DNA from 2 places in the Agathobacter sp. LCP21S3_B2 genome. Region 1 is predicted to be linked to the other one. Evidence: riboswitches for the same ligand, from Rfam matches in the RefSeq annotation. Region 1 holds a riboswitch; the other holds the start of a gene.

The links. Region 1 has a riboswitch for FMN ahead of ACTQ1L_RS07780 (ECF transporter S component). Riboswitches for the same ligand answer to the same signal wherever they lie in the genome.
Region 2: it holds a riboswitch for FMN, as region 1 does, so the genes downstream of both, ribD (bifunctional diaminohydroxyphosphoribosylaminopyrimidine deaminase/5-amino-6-(5-phosphoribosylamino)uracil reductase RibD) here and ACTQ1L_RS07780 (ECF transporter S component) in region 1, are expected to answer to the same signal.

What each region holds. Positions count from the first base shown of each region.
Region 1 covers NZ_JBQKGQ010000008.1:145,237-152,092, forward strand. Annotated here, with positions in the region: gene ACTQ1L_RS07765 (DUF2752 domain-containing protein) at 1-410, shown strand, start outside; gene ACTQ1L_RS07770 (hypothetical protein) at 381-809, opposite strand; gene ACTQ1L_RS07775 (Tex family protein) at 896-3,256, shown strand; FMN riboswitch at 3,311-3,425, shown strand; gene ACTQ1L_RS07780 (ECF transporter S component) at 3,556-4,164, shown strand; gene ACTQ1L_RS07785 (YcxB family protein) at 4,284-4,781, shown strand; gene tsaE (tRNA (adenosine(37)-N6)-threonylcarbamoyltransferase complex ATPase subunit type 1 TsaE) at 4,842-5,291, shown strand; gene tsaB (tRNA (adenosine(37)-N6)-threonylcarbamoyltransferase complex dimerization subunit type 1 TsaB) at 5,291-6,004, shown strand; gene rimI (ribosomal protein S18-alanine N-acetyltransferase) at 6,001-6,450, shown strand; gene ACTQ1L_RS07805 (ribonuclease Z) at 6,444-6,856, shown strand, end outside.
Region 2 covers NZ_JBQKGQ010000014.1:19,477-26,332, forward strand. Annotated here, with positions in the region: gene ribH (6,7-dimethyl-8-ribityllumazine synthase) at 449-913, opposite strand; gene ACTQ1L_RS10730 (bifunctional 3,4-dihydroxy-2-butanone-4-phosphate synthase/GTP cyclohydrolase II) at 1,106-2,302, opposite strand; gene ribE (riboflavin synthase) at 2,409-3,128, opposite strand; gene ribD (bifunctional diaminohydroxyphosphoribosylaminopyrimidine deaminase/5-amino-6-(5-phosphoribosylamino)uracil reductase RibD) at 3,245-4,405, opposite strand; FMN riboswitch at 4,694-4,808, opposite strand; gene ACTQ1L_RS10745 (YARHG domain-containing protein) at 5,033-6,856, opposite strand, start outside.

The sequences.
Region 1 (6,856 bases):
TCGACAGGTATTTCTATATAACGGGCTGGATATGCATAGCTGTATTTGCGGCTCTTGCGGCAGTGATTGGAGTATGCGGTACGCAGATACTCACAAAGGTGCCTCCATGTCCGATGCACGCATATACAGGCTACTATTGTCCGGGGTGCGGTGGCACGAGAGCCACATTTGCGCTGCTGCACGGGCATCTGATAAGGTCGTTTGTACTCCATCCGTTTGTGCCGTATACAGCCGTTTTTGGAGGCTGGTTTATGCTGTCACAGACGCTGCAGCGGATAAGCCGCGGCAGGCTGCACATCGGAATGCACTTTAGGCCATTATATATGTGGCTTGCACTTGCCATTATTGTGGTAAACTGTATAGTCAAAAATATGCTTATATTATTTTGCGGTATTCATCTGCTTAAGTAGCTCATTGTAGTCGATACCGGTCAGGTTCTGGTATTCCTTTAATATACCCTCGATGCTTCCGTATTCGTGAAGCATGGCGGCAAACGAACCGATATAGATAATAAGAGTGATAACAACAGAGGCAAACGCAATCCAGAATGAGGTCATAGCTATGCTGCTCATTGAGGTGGCACCGCCTTTTGACAGTAACGCAAAAATCATGGCAAGCGAGCCGCATATGATAGACACATAAATACAGCTGCACGACGCGATGGCAATTATTGAAAGCACAAGTGCTGCAACCTCCATATTGCGAGAGCGTTTATTGTAGAAATTGTTGTTGGGATTAAAGCCCGGCCCATAATTGCTGCCGAAATTATAGTTATAATCCTGATTATAATCAAATTTTTGTGGATCCATAATAAAATTCCTTTCTATAAAGTTGATTTTATTGTATCACTTCATTTATAATACGAAAAGAATAAGTTTTTTAAAGAGGTAAAAAAATGGATATTATTGCTGCAATTGCAGAAGAACTGCAGATTAAAAAAGGACAGGCCGAGGCCGCTGTCAAGCTGATAGATGAGGGAAACACCATTCCTTTTATCGCCAGATACCGAAAGGAGGCAACCGGCTCATTAAATGATGAGGTGCTCAGAAATCTCTTCGACAGACTGACATATCTACGTAATCTTGAGGACAAGAAGCAGACAGTGCTTGCAAGCATTGAGGAGCAGGGCAAGCTTACGGATGAGCTTAAGAAGGCAATCCTTGAGGCACAGACACAGGTGGCGGTTGACGATTTGTACAGACCTTACCGTCCGAAGAGAAGAACCCGTGCCACAATCGCAAAGGAAAAGGGCTTAGAGCCACTTGCACAGACCATTTTAGCGCAGGAATCGTCTGTTGATATCATGGCAGAAGCAGCTAAATATGTGGATGCAGAAAAAGATGTGGCAGATGAAGCGGCTGCACTCGCCGGAGCAAAGGATATCATTGCAGAGAACGTATCAGACAATGCCGGTTACAGAACAAAAATCAGAGAGCTTACCATGCAAAAGGGGCGTCTTATATCGACAGCCAAGGATCCGGAGGCAGAGTCTGTCTATGAGATGTACTATGAATTTGATGAGGCTCTTTCCAAGGTGGCAGGTCACAGAACACTCGCAATTAACCGTGGTGAGAAGGAAAAAATCCTCACAGTAAAGATAGAGGCACCGACAGAGGATATCATAAAATATCTTAAAAAGCAGGTTATCACAAATGATGGAGCGCCTACAGCAGCCGTACTCACAGAGGCAGTGGAGGATGCGTACGACAGGCTTATTGCCCCTGCCATAGAGCGTGAAATCAGAAACAATCTGACAGAGGAAGCAGAGGATGGTGCCATAAAGGTATTCGGAAAGAACTTGGAGCAGCTTCTCATGCAGCCTCCAATTGCAGGACAGGTTGTGCTTGGATGGGATCCGGCATTCCGTACAGGCTGCAAGATTTCTGTCGTAGACCCTACAGGAAAGGTGCTCGATACCACAGTAATCTACCCGACAGCACCACAGAACAAGGTTGAGGAGGCAAAGGCCGTAATCAAAAAGCTCATAGACAAGCATCATGTCACTCTTATCTCACTCGGAAACGGAACAGCATCGCGTGAGTCAGAGCAGGTGATTGTCGAGCTGTTAAAGGAAATTCCGGTAAAGGTGCAGTACATCATAGTAAATGAAGCAGGTGCGTCAGTATATTCAGCCAGCAAGCTTGCCACGGAGGAGTTTCCGAATTTTGATGTGGAACAAAGAAGTGCCACATCCATGGCGCGTAGACTTCAGGATCCGCTCGCTGAGCTTGTAAAGATTGATCCAAAGTCAATCGGAGTCGGACAGTATCAGCACGATATGAACCAGAAAAAGCTCTCAGAGGCACTCGGAGGAGTTGTAGAGGACTGCGTAAATAAGGTTGGTGTTGATTTAAATACAGCATCAGTTTCACTGCTTGAGTACATATCAGGCATCTCAAAGACCATTGCCAAAAACATCGTGGACTACAGAGAGGAAAACGGTAAATTCACATCACGTTCACAGCTTCTTAAGGTAGCAAAGCTTGGACCGAAGGCATTTGAACAGTGTGCAGGTTTCATGCGTATCACAGACGGAAAGAACCCACTTGATGCCACAGGCGTGCATCCTGAGTCATATGATGCCACAAAGGCAGTGCTTGAAAAGCTTGGCTACACAATGGAGGATGTAAAGAACAGAAATGTAGTTGGAATCTCAAAGAAGGTATCTGATTACAAGGCGCTCGCAGACGAGGCAGGAGTTGGTGAAATCACACTGCGTGACATCGTAAAAGAGCTTGAAAAGCCGGCAAGAGACCCACGTGAGGATATGCCAAAGCCAATTCTAAGAAGCGATGTCCTTGAGATGAAGGACCTCACACCGGGTATGGTATTAAAGGGCACAGTCAGAAACGTAATAGATTTCGGATGCTTTGTGGATATAGGAGTACATCAGGACGGACTTGTGCATATCTCAGAGATATGTGACCGCTATATCAAGCATCCGCTTGAGGCTGTCAGTGTAGGGGACATAGTAGATGTGCAGGTTATGAGCGTTGACCTCAAAAAGCAGCGCATCCAGCTTACCATGAAAATCGGACAAGGTACAGACAAGGCCGGTAAGTCAGAACACAGCGGCAGTGGAAAAAACAATGTCGATAACAAGGCTGACAGAAGTAATAGAAATAACGGCGGCAGGAATAGCAGAAACGATAGAAATAGTACAGACAGCAAGAATAATAACAACAGAAACAAAAAGCCACACTACATAAAGGGCAAGAAAAATAATTTCTTTGACAATATTATTCTTGATAATTAAAAACACCTTGACAAAACACTTCAAAGTGCATATCATAAGTCTGTAAAATAAATAGGAATTCTTCAGGGCAGGGTGCGATTCCCTACCGGTGGTACAGCCCACGAGCCGCAAGGCATGATTCGGTGTGATTCCGAAGCCGACAGTATAGTCTGGATGAGAGAAGATTATTAGGTGTTATTACACTGTGATATTAAGTCCCGGAAGATTTTCTTCCGGGATTTTTTAAAGCAGCTATTCAGATTTTAGATAGCTGCACTCACAATATCCTCAGGATTCCTTAAGCATCAAAGGAGTGTAAAATGGACGTAACAACAAACAACACAAAATCAAAAGTAAACATCAGACTTTTAGTCGGCACAGGAATGTTAAGCGGACTTGCATTTGTACTTCAGTACCTCGAGTTTCCAATTCCAATCATGCCGGGCTTTATTAAGTTTGATTTCTCAGATCTGCCTGCACTTATCGGCGCATTTGCATATGGACCGTTAGCAGGAGTGATTGTAGAGTTTATCAAGAACCTGCTTCACTGTACAGTAACACAGAGCTTTACGGTAGGAGAGCTTTCAAACTTTATTCTTGGAGCAGTATTTACAGCAACAGCAGGACTTATCTACAAGAAGAATAAGTCAAAAAAGGGTGCAATAATCGGCGCTTTAGTCGGTTCAGTGGTAATGGGAATCATCAGCTTCCCATCAAACCTGTTTATCGTGTACCCGGCATACACAAAGTTCATGCCAATGGAAGCAATCATTGGTGCCTACAGTGAGCTTCTCCCATCAGTAGGCAAGCTGTGGCAGGCACTTTTAATATTCAATGTTCCGTTTACCATCGTAAAGGGACTTATATCAACACTTATCACAGTGCTTGTATACAAGAGATTGTCACCTGTTTTAAAGGGCAGAGGATAGAGAAAATACCTGACACAATATATATTAGTAACAAACATAAAGAGCGCAGTCAATTGCGCTCTTTTCTTTTTTTAAAAGGAATGTTATAATAAACCCAAATATTTAGTTGGGAGCAGGATATGAAGCTTGAATTTGATGTAAAAGTAACAGAAAAAGATTTATATTCATTTAATATAGAGCAGGCGTACAAGGGCAGTCAGGGTGTCATATCATTGCTGTTTGCTGTGCTCTTGGCTGCGGCAGCAGTGTTAAGCGCACAAAAAGGCAATACGGAGTATGTGGTGCTTTATATTATAGTTGGTATTCTGGTGCTGCTATATGTGCCGTTTTCACTCAAGGGCAGGGTAAAGATGATTATGAAGACAAATGAAGTTTTCTCAAAGCCACTGCATTTTGTGGTAGACGAAAAGCACATAAATGTAAGCCAGGGAGATGAGATGGCGCAGCTTCCGTGGGAGCAGGTGTACAGATTCGTGGCAAATGATAAGAGGATACTTATATTCAGCAACAGGAAGAATGCATACATTCTCTCAAAGGAGCAGCTGGGCGACAGCTATGAGCCGTTAAAGGAGCTGGCAGGCAGTACACTGGAGAAATACAGACTGAAAATCAAATAAACAAAATAGATATAAGATAATAAAAGATAAAATAAATAGATAAGGGTATAAGCTGGTAATATGAGTAGTGAAGGAAATATAACAGTAATAGAAAGCTTTTCGGCAGATGATACGCATGCACTTGGGGTTACGCTTGGACAGCAGGCAAAGCCGGGGGATGTGTGTACACTTGTGGGTGATTTAGGAGTGGGTAAAACAGTGCTCACGCAGGGCATAGCAGCGGGGCTTGGCATCACAGAGCCGATAAACAGCCCTACATTTACCATAGTGCAGGTGTACGAGGAGGGCAGGCTGCCGTTTTATCATTTCGATGTATACAGGATTGGTGACATTGAGGAGATGGATGAAATAGGCTATGAGGATTATTTCTACGGAGATGGTCTTACAATGATAGAGTGGGCAAATCTCATTGAGGAGATACTCCCAAAGAAGAGAAAAGAGATTACGATTGAAAAAGACCTGGAAAAAGGCTTTGACTATAGAAAAATAACAATAAAAGAGGTTTTATAATGAAGATACTTGCGCTTGACAGCTCAGGGCTTGTGGCCAGTGTGGCTGTCGTATCGGACGATAATCTGATAGGAGAATACACGATAAATTATAAAAAGACACATTCGCAGACGCTTCTTCCGATGCTTGATGAGGTGGCTAAGATGACAGAGCTTGACCTTAAGACAATAGATTTTATTGCAGTCTCAGCAGGACCTGGATCGTTTACAGGGCTTCGCATAGGCTCTGCGACGGCGAAGGGGCTTGCACTGGCACTGGATAAGCAGATAGTTTCTGTACCTACTGTAGATGCGCTTGCATACAATCTGTGGGGCAGTGCAGATGTTGTCTGTCCTCTTATGGATGCAAGAAGGCAGCAGACCTATACAGGGCTGTATGATTTTGCCGATGGCAGGATGAACACCATTTTGCCACAGTGCGTAGTGATGATAGAAGAGATAGTTGACAAAATCAATGAGCTCGGCCACAGGGTGATTTTCCTTGGAGACGGAGTGGATGTGTTCAGGGATTATATTAATGAGCACGTAAAGGTGGACTATGACTTTGCGCCTGCCATGTGCAATAAGCAAAGAGCATCGGCTGTAGCATGTCTTGGACAGGTGCTCTATGAGCAGGGCAGGGCAGAAAATGCAGCAGACCATAAGCCTGAGTATCTCAGATTATCACAGGCGGAGAGAGAGAGACAGGAAAAGGAGAGAGATTTTAGAATATGATAATAAGACCCATGGAGCCGGAGGATGCAGACTCGGTGGCGCAGATAGAAAAAGACAGCTTCACACAGCCCTGGAGCAGACAGGGATTTTTGGATGCCATGAGGCTTCCGGAGAATATCATGCTTGTGGCACAGGAGGATGGCGAGATACTGGGGTATCAGTGTACCTACGTGTCATTTGATGAGGGAGAGCTGACCAATATAGCAGTCAAAAAATCAGCACGAGGAAAAGGTGTGGGTGCACATCTTATCAGATGCTTGCAGGAAAAGGCAAAAGAGTCAGGTGTTGAGCGCATTGTGTTAGAAGCCAGGGTGACTAATGAGGCTGCGATATCACTGTATCAGAAGATGGGGTTTGTAAACCTTGGAATCAGAAAAAATCTATATGAGCATCCGGTAGAGGACGGTGTCATCATGTCCTATACTGCGGAGGAAAATTTATGTTAGACGTATGTTTACTTGGAACAGCAGGCATGATGCCTTTGCCAAACAGATGGCTTACGGCACTTTCACTAAAATATAACGGCAGCAATATACTTATTGACTGCGGTGAGGGAACGCAGATTGCGATGAAGGAGGCCGGAATCAATTTCAAGCCGATAGATATTTTATGCATCACCCACTTTCATGCAGACCATATCAGCGGATTGCCGGGGCTTCTTCTTACAATGGGAAATGCCGAGCGCAACGAGCCGCTTACCATTATTGGACCTAAGGGGCTTACAAGGGTTGTCACTGCACTTCGGACGATTGCGCCGGAGCTGCCTTTTGAGATAAAATGCATAGAGCTCAATGAGCAGGATGAATATTTTGAGATGAACGGATATCATATTCACGCATTCCGCGTAAAGCA
Region 2 (6,856 bases), on a different contig from region 1:
AAGCGCCGGGCACCCGAGCAGCGCACACGCACTCCCGCACCTGCTACGCTACGCTGCTAAGAGAGCTGTACGAATTATGCCTTGGGGTGGTTCTATGCTTGACGAAACCGGCTTTTATGCGCCGTCCGTGGCGCATAACGCCTTGCCCGGCCGTCCATGGCCGGGCATTTCTGTTTTTCTTGGGCATAATTCTACAGTCTCTAAGCAGCTTCGCTATTCGCCTGCTCGGGAGTGCGTGTGCGCTGCCGGATGCCCGGCGCTTACGCCACTTACGTTGTGACAGTATTTTACAATTTTAGATATAATAAATATTCGAGGGTCAAATATCGATGATATTTGACCCTCGGGGATTATGCTATTATTCTATATAATGATATGAGGGTCAAAAGGTATACAACGAATTACATGCAAGCATGCATCGTTGATACCTTTTGACCCTTTAATCATATTATCCGATTTGTCTGACAAGATTTATCATTTCGATTGCACCGAGTGCACAGTCATATCCTTTGTTTCCGGCTTTTGTTCCGGCTCTTTCTATTGCCTGCTCGATGTTTTCGGTGGCGACTACTCCAAACATTACCGGGATTTCTGACTCGAGTGATACTGATGCGATTCCCTTTGATACCTCGTTGCACACATAGTCATAGTGGCTTGTTGCGCCTCTGATTACTGCTCCGAGGCAGATGACTGCATCGTATTTTCCACTTTTTGCCATCTTCTTTGCAATGAGTGGTATCTCGAATGCTCCCGGCACCCATGCTACGTCTATGTTTTCCTCCGGCACGTCGTGTCTTACGAGTCCGTCCTTTGCTCCTCCTAAGAGCTTTGATGTGATAAATTCATTGAATCTTGCTACTACGATTCCTACCTTAATTCCATCCTGTGTCATTTTTCCTTCGATTACGTTCATTTTTCGTTCTCCTTTTGTTTTTTTATTTTTGCTAGTACAGCGAAAATTAAGTTGTTGATACATTGAGCGAGGATGCGGTTTCGAGAGTGCATGTCAAAAAACGCAGGCGTAGCGGGCTACGTCAAGGCTTTTTGGCATGTGCTATCGGAATCGCAGACCGGTCAATATATCAATTACTTATTATTCGCTGTACTAGTATGAGAGTATATGTCCCATGCGGTTCTGCTTTGTTTTCAGATAAAACAGGTCATGCGCTGTGGCGCTCATCTGTATTGGCACACGCTCGCTGATTTCTATGCCAAACTCTGAGAGCTGGTATACCTTGTCAGGGTTATTTGTGAGAAGGCGCAGACTGTGTACGCCAAGCTCTCTTAATATCTGGGCTCCGATATAGTACTCGCGCTCATCTCCGGCAAAGCCGAGTGCCAGATTTGCTTCGAGTGTGTCCATTCCCTGCTCCTGAAGCTCATAGGCCTTCAGCTTATTTATCAGACCGATGCCTCTGCCCTCCTGACGCATGTAGAGCAGTATTCCTCTGCCCTCCTCGTCTATCTGTCTCATGGCCGCCTCCAGCTGCTGGCCACAGTCGCAGCGCTGTGAACCGAATACATCTCCTGTGAGACACTCTGAATGTACTCGGCAGAGCACATCCCTTCCATCTGCGATTTCGCCCTTTACAAGTGCCACATGATGCTCTCCGTTTAATCTGTTGACAAAGCCATATGCCTTGAATTCGCCGTATTTGGTCGGCAGCTTTACCTCTGTGACACGGTCAACGAGCTTTTCATGTATCTTTCTGTATTCCTGAAGTGCCGCTATTGTGATGAATTTGATGTCCCATTTTTTTGCAAGCTCCATGAGCTCTGTTGTGCGCATCATGGTACCGTCCTCACGCATTATCTCACAGCACAGTCCACATTCCTTTAGTCCTGCGAGCCTGCATAAATCGACTGTGGCCTCTGTGTGTCCGTTTCTCTCCAGCACACCGTTTTTCTTTGCAAGAAGCGGAAACATGTGGCCCGGACGTCTGAAATCCTCAGGCTTTGCGTCATCAGAGACACATTTCATTGCTGTGATTGAGCGCTCTGCTGCGGAAATACCTGTGGTTGTTGAGACATGGTCTATTGAGACTGTAAATGCTGTCTCATGATTGTCTGTATTTTCCTGCACCATCTGCGGAAAACGAAGCTTCTTTACATATTCCTGCGACATCGGCATGCATATCAGACCCTTGCCGTGCATCGCCATAAAGTTGATGTTTTCTGTTGTGGCAAATTCTGCCGCACAGATGAAATCGCCCTCATTCTCTCTGTCCTCATCATCTGTGACAAGTATTATTTTCCCTGCACGAAGCTCATCAAGTGCTTCTTCTACTGTGTTGAATTTCATATTTTATATCCTTTCTCTTATGATTTTGAAGCTGTTCAATTACATAATTTTTTAACCATTCAGCCCACGCACATTTGCAAAACCGTACGATACCCGTGCTTTTATGTTAAAAGCCATATTTTGCCAGGAAATCTCTTGTTATTCCATCCGGTTGTTTTTTATTTTCGCCGGATTTATGTGGTACATTTTCCTTAATTGTCTGTGCTCCTGTCATTTCTTCTGTTATTCCTTCCGACTGCCCTTTAAACAACAGCTTCTCAACATATTTTCCTATTATATCTGTTTCCAGATTTACGACAGCTCCCACTTTTCTGTCCTTTAGAACAGTCTGGCTTACCGTGTGCGGTATCGCTGATATCGAGAAATTATCCTCTGCCACCTTTGCGACTGTGAGGCTTATTCCATCGATTGTGACGGAGCCCTTCTCGACTATATAGCGCATGAGCTGTGGTGTGGCCTGTATTGTATACCAGATGGCATTGTCATCCTTTTTGACCTCCACAATCCTGCCTGTTCCGTCAACATGTCCCGACACGATGTGCCCGCCGAATCTGCCATCTGCTGCCATCGCACGCTCCAAATTGACATGTGCTCCTCTCATCGCGTTTGCAAGCGATGAACGGTTTAGTGTCTCGTGCATGACATCCGCTGTAAACGCATGTGGCATGAGTCTTGTGACCGTGAGGCAGATACCGTTTACCGCTATGCTGTCTCCGACCTTTGTTCCAGCTAGCACTTTTTCAGCTCTGATTGTAAGTACTGCTGAGTTTGCTCCACGTGAAATTGTATCTATTGTTCCAACTTCTTCAACTATTCCTGTGAACATTGTGTATCGCCTTTCTTTTTCTATATTTTCCTCACACTCATTTGCATAATTTACATGGTAAATTGTTTACAATTGTTTCCGGTCTCACCAAGGCAAAACAGTAGCAATTACATCAATTACACAACATCACACTCGATAAGGAAATCATCACCAAGCTTTGTCATCTTACTGTTTCCAAGCATCACGGCATGTGCCGGTGAGTCGGTTCCCATGCCCTCTATCGGTGTTTTTGCATCCGCTCCGCCGAAAAGCTTTGGTGCAATGTAAGCGTATACCTTATTCACAATCCCGCTCTTAAGGGCTGACCAGTTGAGTATTCCGCCTCCCTCAAGCAAAATGCTGTCTATGCTTCTTTCGCCGAGCTTTTGCATGAGGTCATTTAAATCAATATGACCGTTTTTTTCAGCTACATACAGAATTTCTATTCCGTTTTCTTCAAGCCGTGTTATTTTTCTGTTTTTTTGATAATCATAGTTTTCTTCTATACTATCTTTTTCAGTATCAGGTAAGGCTTCTGACTGTGCGGTTTCACGATATCGCTCACTGACTGCAACAATCGTCGGCACTTCCTTTGCAGTATTTACTATCTGCGATTCCAGTGGAAGCTTAAGGTGCGTATCGCATATTATGCGGATTGGATTTACTCCGCCCTCGATTCTGCATGTAAGCAGTGGATTGTCTGCAAGCACTGTTCCTATTCCTGCCATTATGGCTTTATATCTGTGGCGCAGGTTTTGCACATGTTCCCTCGCTTTTTCTCCTGTTATCCACTTTGAAAGCCCTGAATATGTGGCTATCTTTCCGTCCATCGTCATGGCATATTTCATAGCAACATATGGACGTCTGGTCTGTATAAAGTAAAAGAATACATCGTTCAGCCTGTCGCACTCGTCTTTAAGCACCTGCGTGACAACCTCTATCCCATGCTCTTTAAGGATTCTGATACCGCCCCCGGCGACAAGCGGATTCGGGTCATCCGAGCCCACATATACTCTTTTTATACCGGCTTCTATCACTGCCTCCACACATGGCGGCTGCTTGCCATGATGACAGCAGGGCTCAAGAGTCACATACATTTCCGCTCCCTGTGGCGATTCCTTGCAATGCTTTAACGCATTTCTTTCCGCGTGCAGCTCTCCATATCTCTCATGCCAGCCCTCTCCGATTATTCTGCCGTCCTTTACTATCACAGCTCCGACCATCGGGTTTGGCGAGGTATACCCCATGCCGCGTTTTGCAAGCTCAATCGCCCTTCTCATATATTGTTCATCAGTCATTTGAGTTCCTTTCTGCATATTCTTTATATGCCCACTAAAAAAGCCCCAAACTATTAATGTTCAGGGCCTAGTAATTTCAAATATCATGATTTCAAATACCATAATCTCAAAAAAATATGCACTAGCTGCATTTCATGATATGAGTGTCAAAAGGTATTTTGAGATAAAAAAATCTGGAATGTATCAAAACACTCCAGAGTAGATATCTGTTATAACTATGATATGTGCTGTATCTATATCTGAAACTGAATCTAAAACCCAGCTATCTATACTCTGCATATATCATATTCACATCTTCTTTCATCCAGACTTTACTGTCGGCCTCGGAATCTCACCGAATCGTGCCTTGCGGCTCGTGGGCTATACCACCGGTAGGGAATTGCACCCTGCCCTGAAGAATAATTATTTAATTAGCTTACGCTAACCATAGTAAACCTTTGCGGTTTGGATGTCAAGATTATTTTTTATATTCATAGGCTTTTTAAAAGATATCCTTTGTTGTTGAGATATTGATCTGTAGAGCTTACTCTAACATATCAAAATACTCTTTCCATTTTCTCACCTCAAATAATATAAAGAGCTTACAAAGATTTCTCTCTGTAAGCGCTTTCGTTCTTTATATATATTCTATTCTTCTCTATATCCCGCTAAAAGTTGTAAATTTTGCTTTTCTACAGAGCTCAATACAGATTCATCAAATTCATCTGGTTCTATTATACCATTATACCATGAACAAGCCTCAAAATAATTTTGTAACTTTTTATCATTAAATTTTCTGCCATGTCGAGCATATATTTCATTTATAGCTAATTCATAAAAATCATTTTGTCCTGCATAGTCTGCAACTGTAGCTTCATCAAGAAGATTTACTGCATCATTTGGGAATATTTCATCCGAAGTTTTCAAATCGTCACTACTATCTACAGATACATATGTTCCTGCAAATGACAATTCGTTATTTTCATCGCCAAACTCTGTAATAGAATATCCGTACGATTCCTGACGCAGGTCTAATCCATAATAAGTCTCTGTATTAAAATAATTTCCTACATCATTGTTGTTCCCTATCCAATTAACATGGATATTTTCTAGTCTTCTATATGATTGACTGTCATTTTTACCAATATACAATGAAATATTAGCCCCCTGATAATCGCTTTTACTAATCTCTAAAGTGCAAAGGGGGCCTGTTTGTCGTCTAAAGATTTGAACATCAAAACTATTTTCTTCGTCTGCACTACTCGATTCCCCAGAATTGTATGTATACTGTTGATTATTAATAGATATTGCGGGTCTTGGAACACTGTATGGATTATCTTCATTCAGATTGGGATAATAATACAAACTTGTCCCATTATCACAGTTATATTTAATACAAGTCGAAGTTCCAACAATATACTCACAATCTGAGTCTTTAAATGAACAATTTTTTATATTGTTAATATAAACGTCACACTTACCATCACTATCGCTTTTAACATCTATTTCAGCATCTCCTGTAAAACTTGAATATTTATTATACCAAGATTTATTAAACACTATGTCTTCTTTACCATCATCGCTTGTTAATACAACTATTTTATCAGCAAATTCAGAATACTTATAAGGCACATCTGTATATATTTTCTTCGAGTAATCCAAGAGTTCGTCAATATCTGTGTCAACTTCATTTTTTAAATAGGCATTATAATCCCCTACTATACCAAGCTTAAAACGATCTGAAAATTGGCATGCATAAACATTTCCATAGCTATTTCCCATCAATGCAACATATTTATTTTTATAAAATTCACTAACAGGAACATCTTCTGCCCATGCCACAACTCTATAGCTCGGTTCTAATGCCCTTAAATCTATGTAATATACATTAACTGTTTTATCATCCTTTTTATTAACCTGAATAAATGAGTTTGAACTATCTCCACAATAGTAATTTCCTATTATATCATCTACTCCAACATCACTTGTATCATATAGTTCATTTGGGTTATATTCATCAGATACTTTCTTTAAAACTATTTTTTCATTATTCGGTGTTGTAAGTGTTAACTTATCTTTTTTTATTTTATATTTGTATACTAAATTCTCCGATATTGATATGGTTTTGTCTGCTACATCAATGATTCCATACTCTTCAAGCCACGTACTATCTGGAAAAATTACTGAACAGTCAGAAAAAGTACAACCACCAAATGCATCTGCCAATTTTGCATTGAGATTAAAAATATCTGTATCCGCTACATCAATTCCAAAGATTTGTCCATTATCGGCTACATATGTTCCAGGCAGGTAATCTTCTGTAACAGTATCACTTAATTTTGTTTCTAATTCTTTTTCCTTAGATTCTGTCTCATTGCTTTGATTACTGTTACTCTTATCCTCATTTTCTGTAGGTAATAACATACACCAAGCAAAGAAAAGCACTATCACTGTTATGATGATTTTAACAAA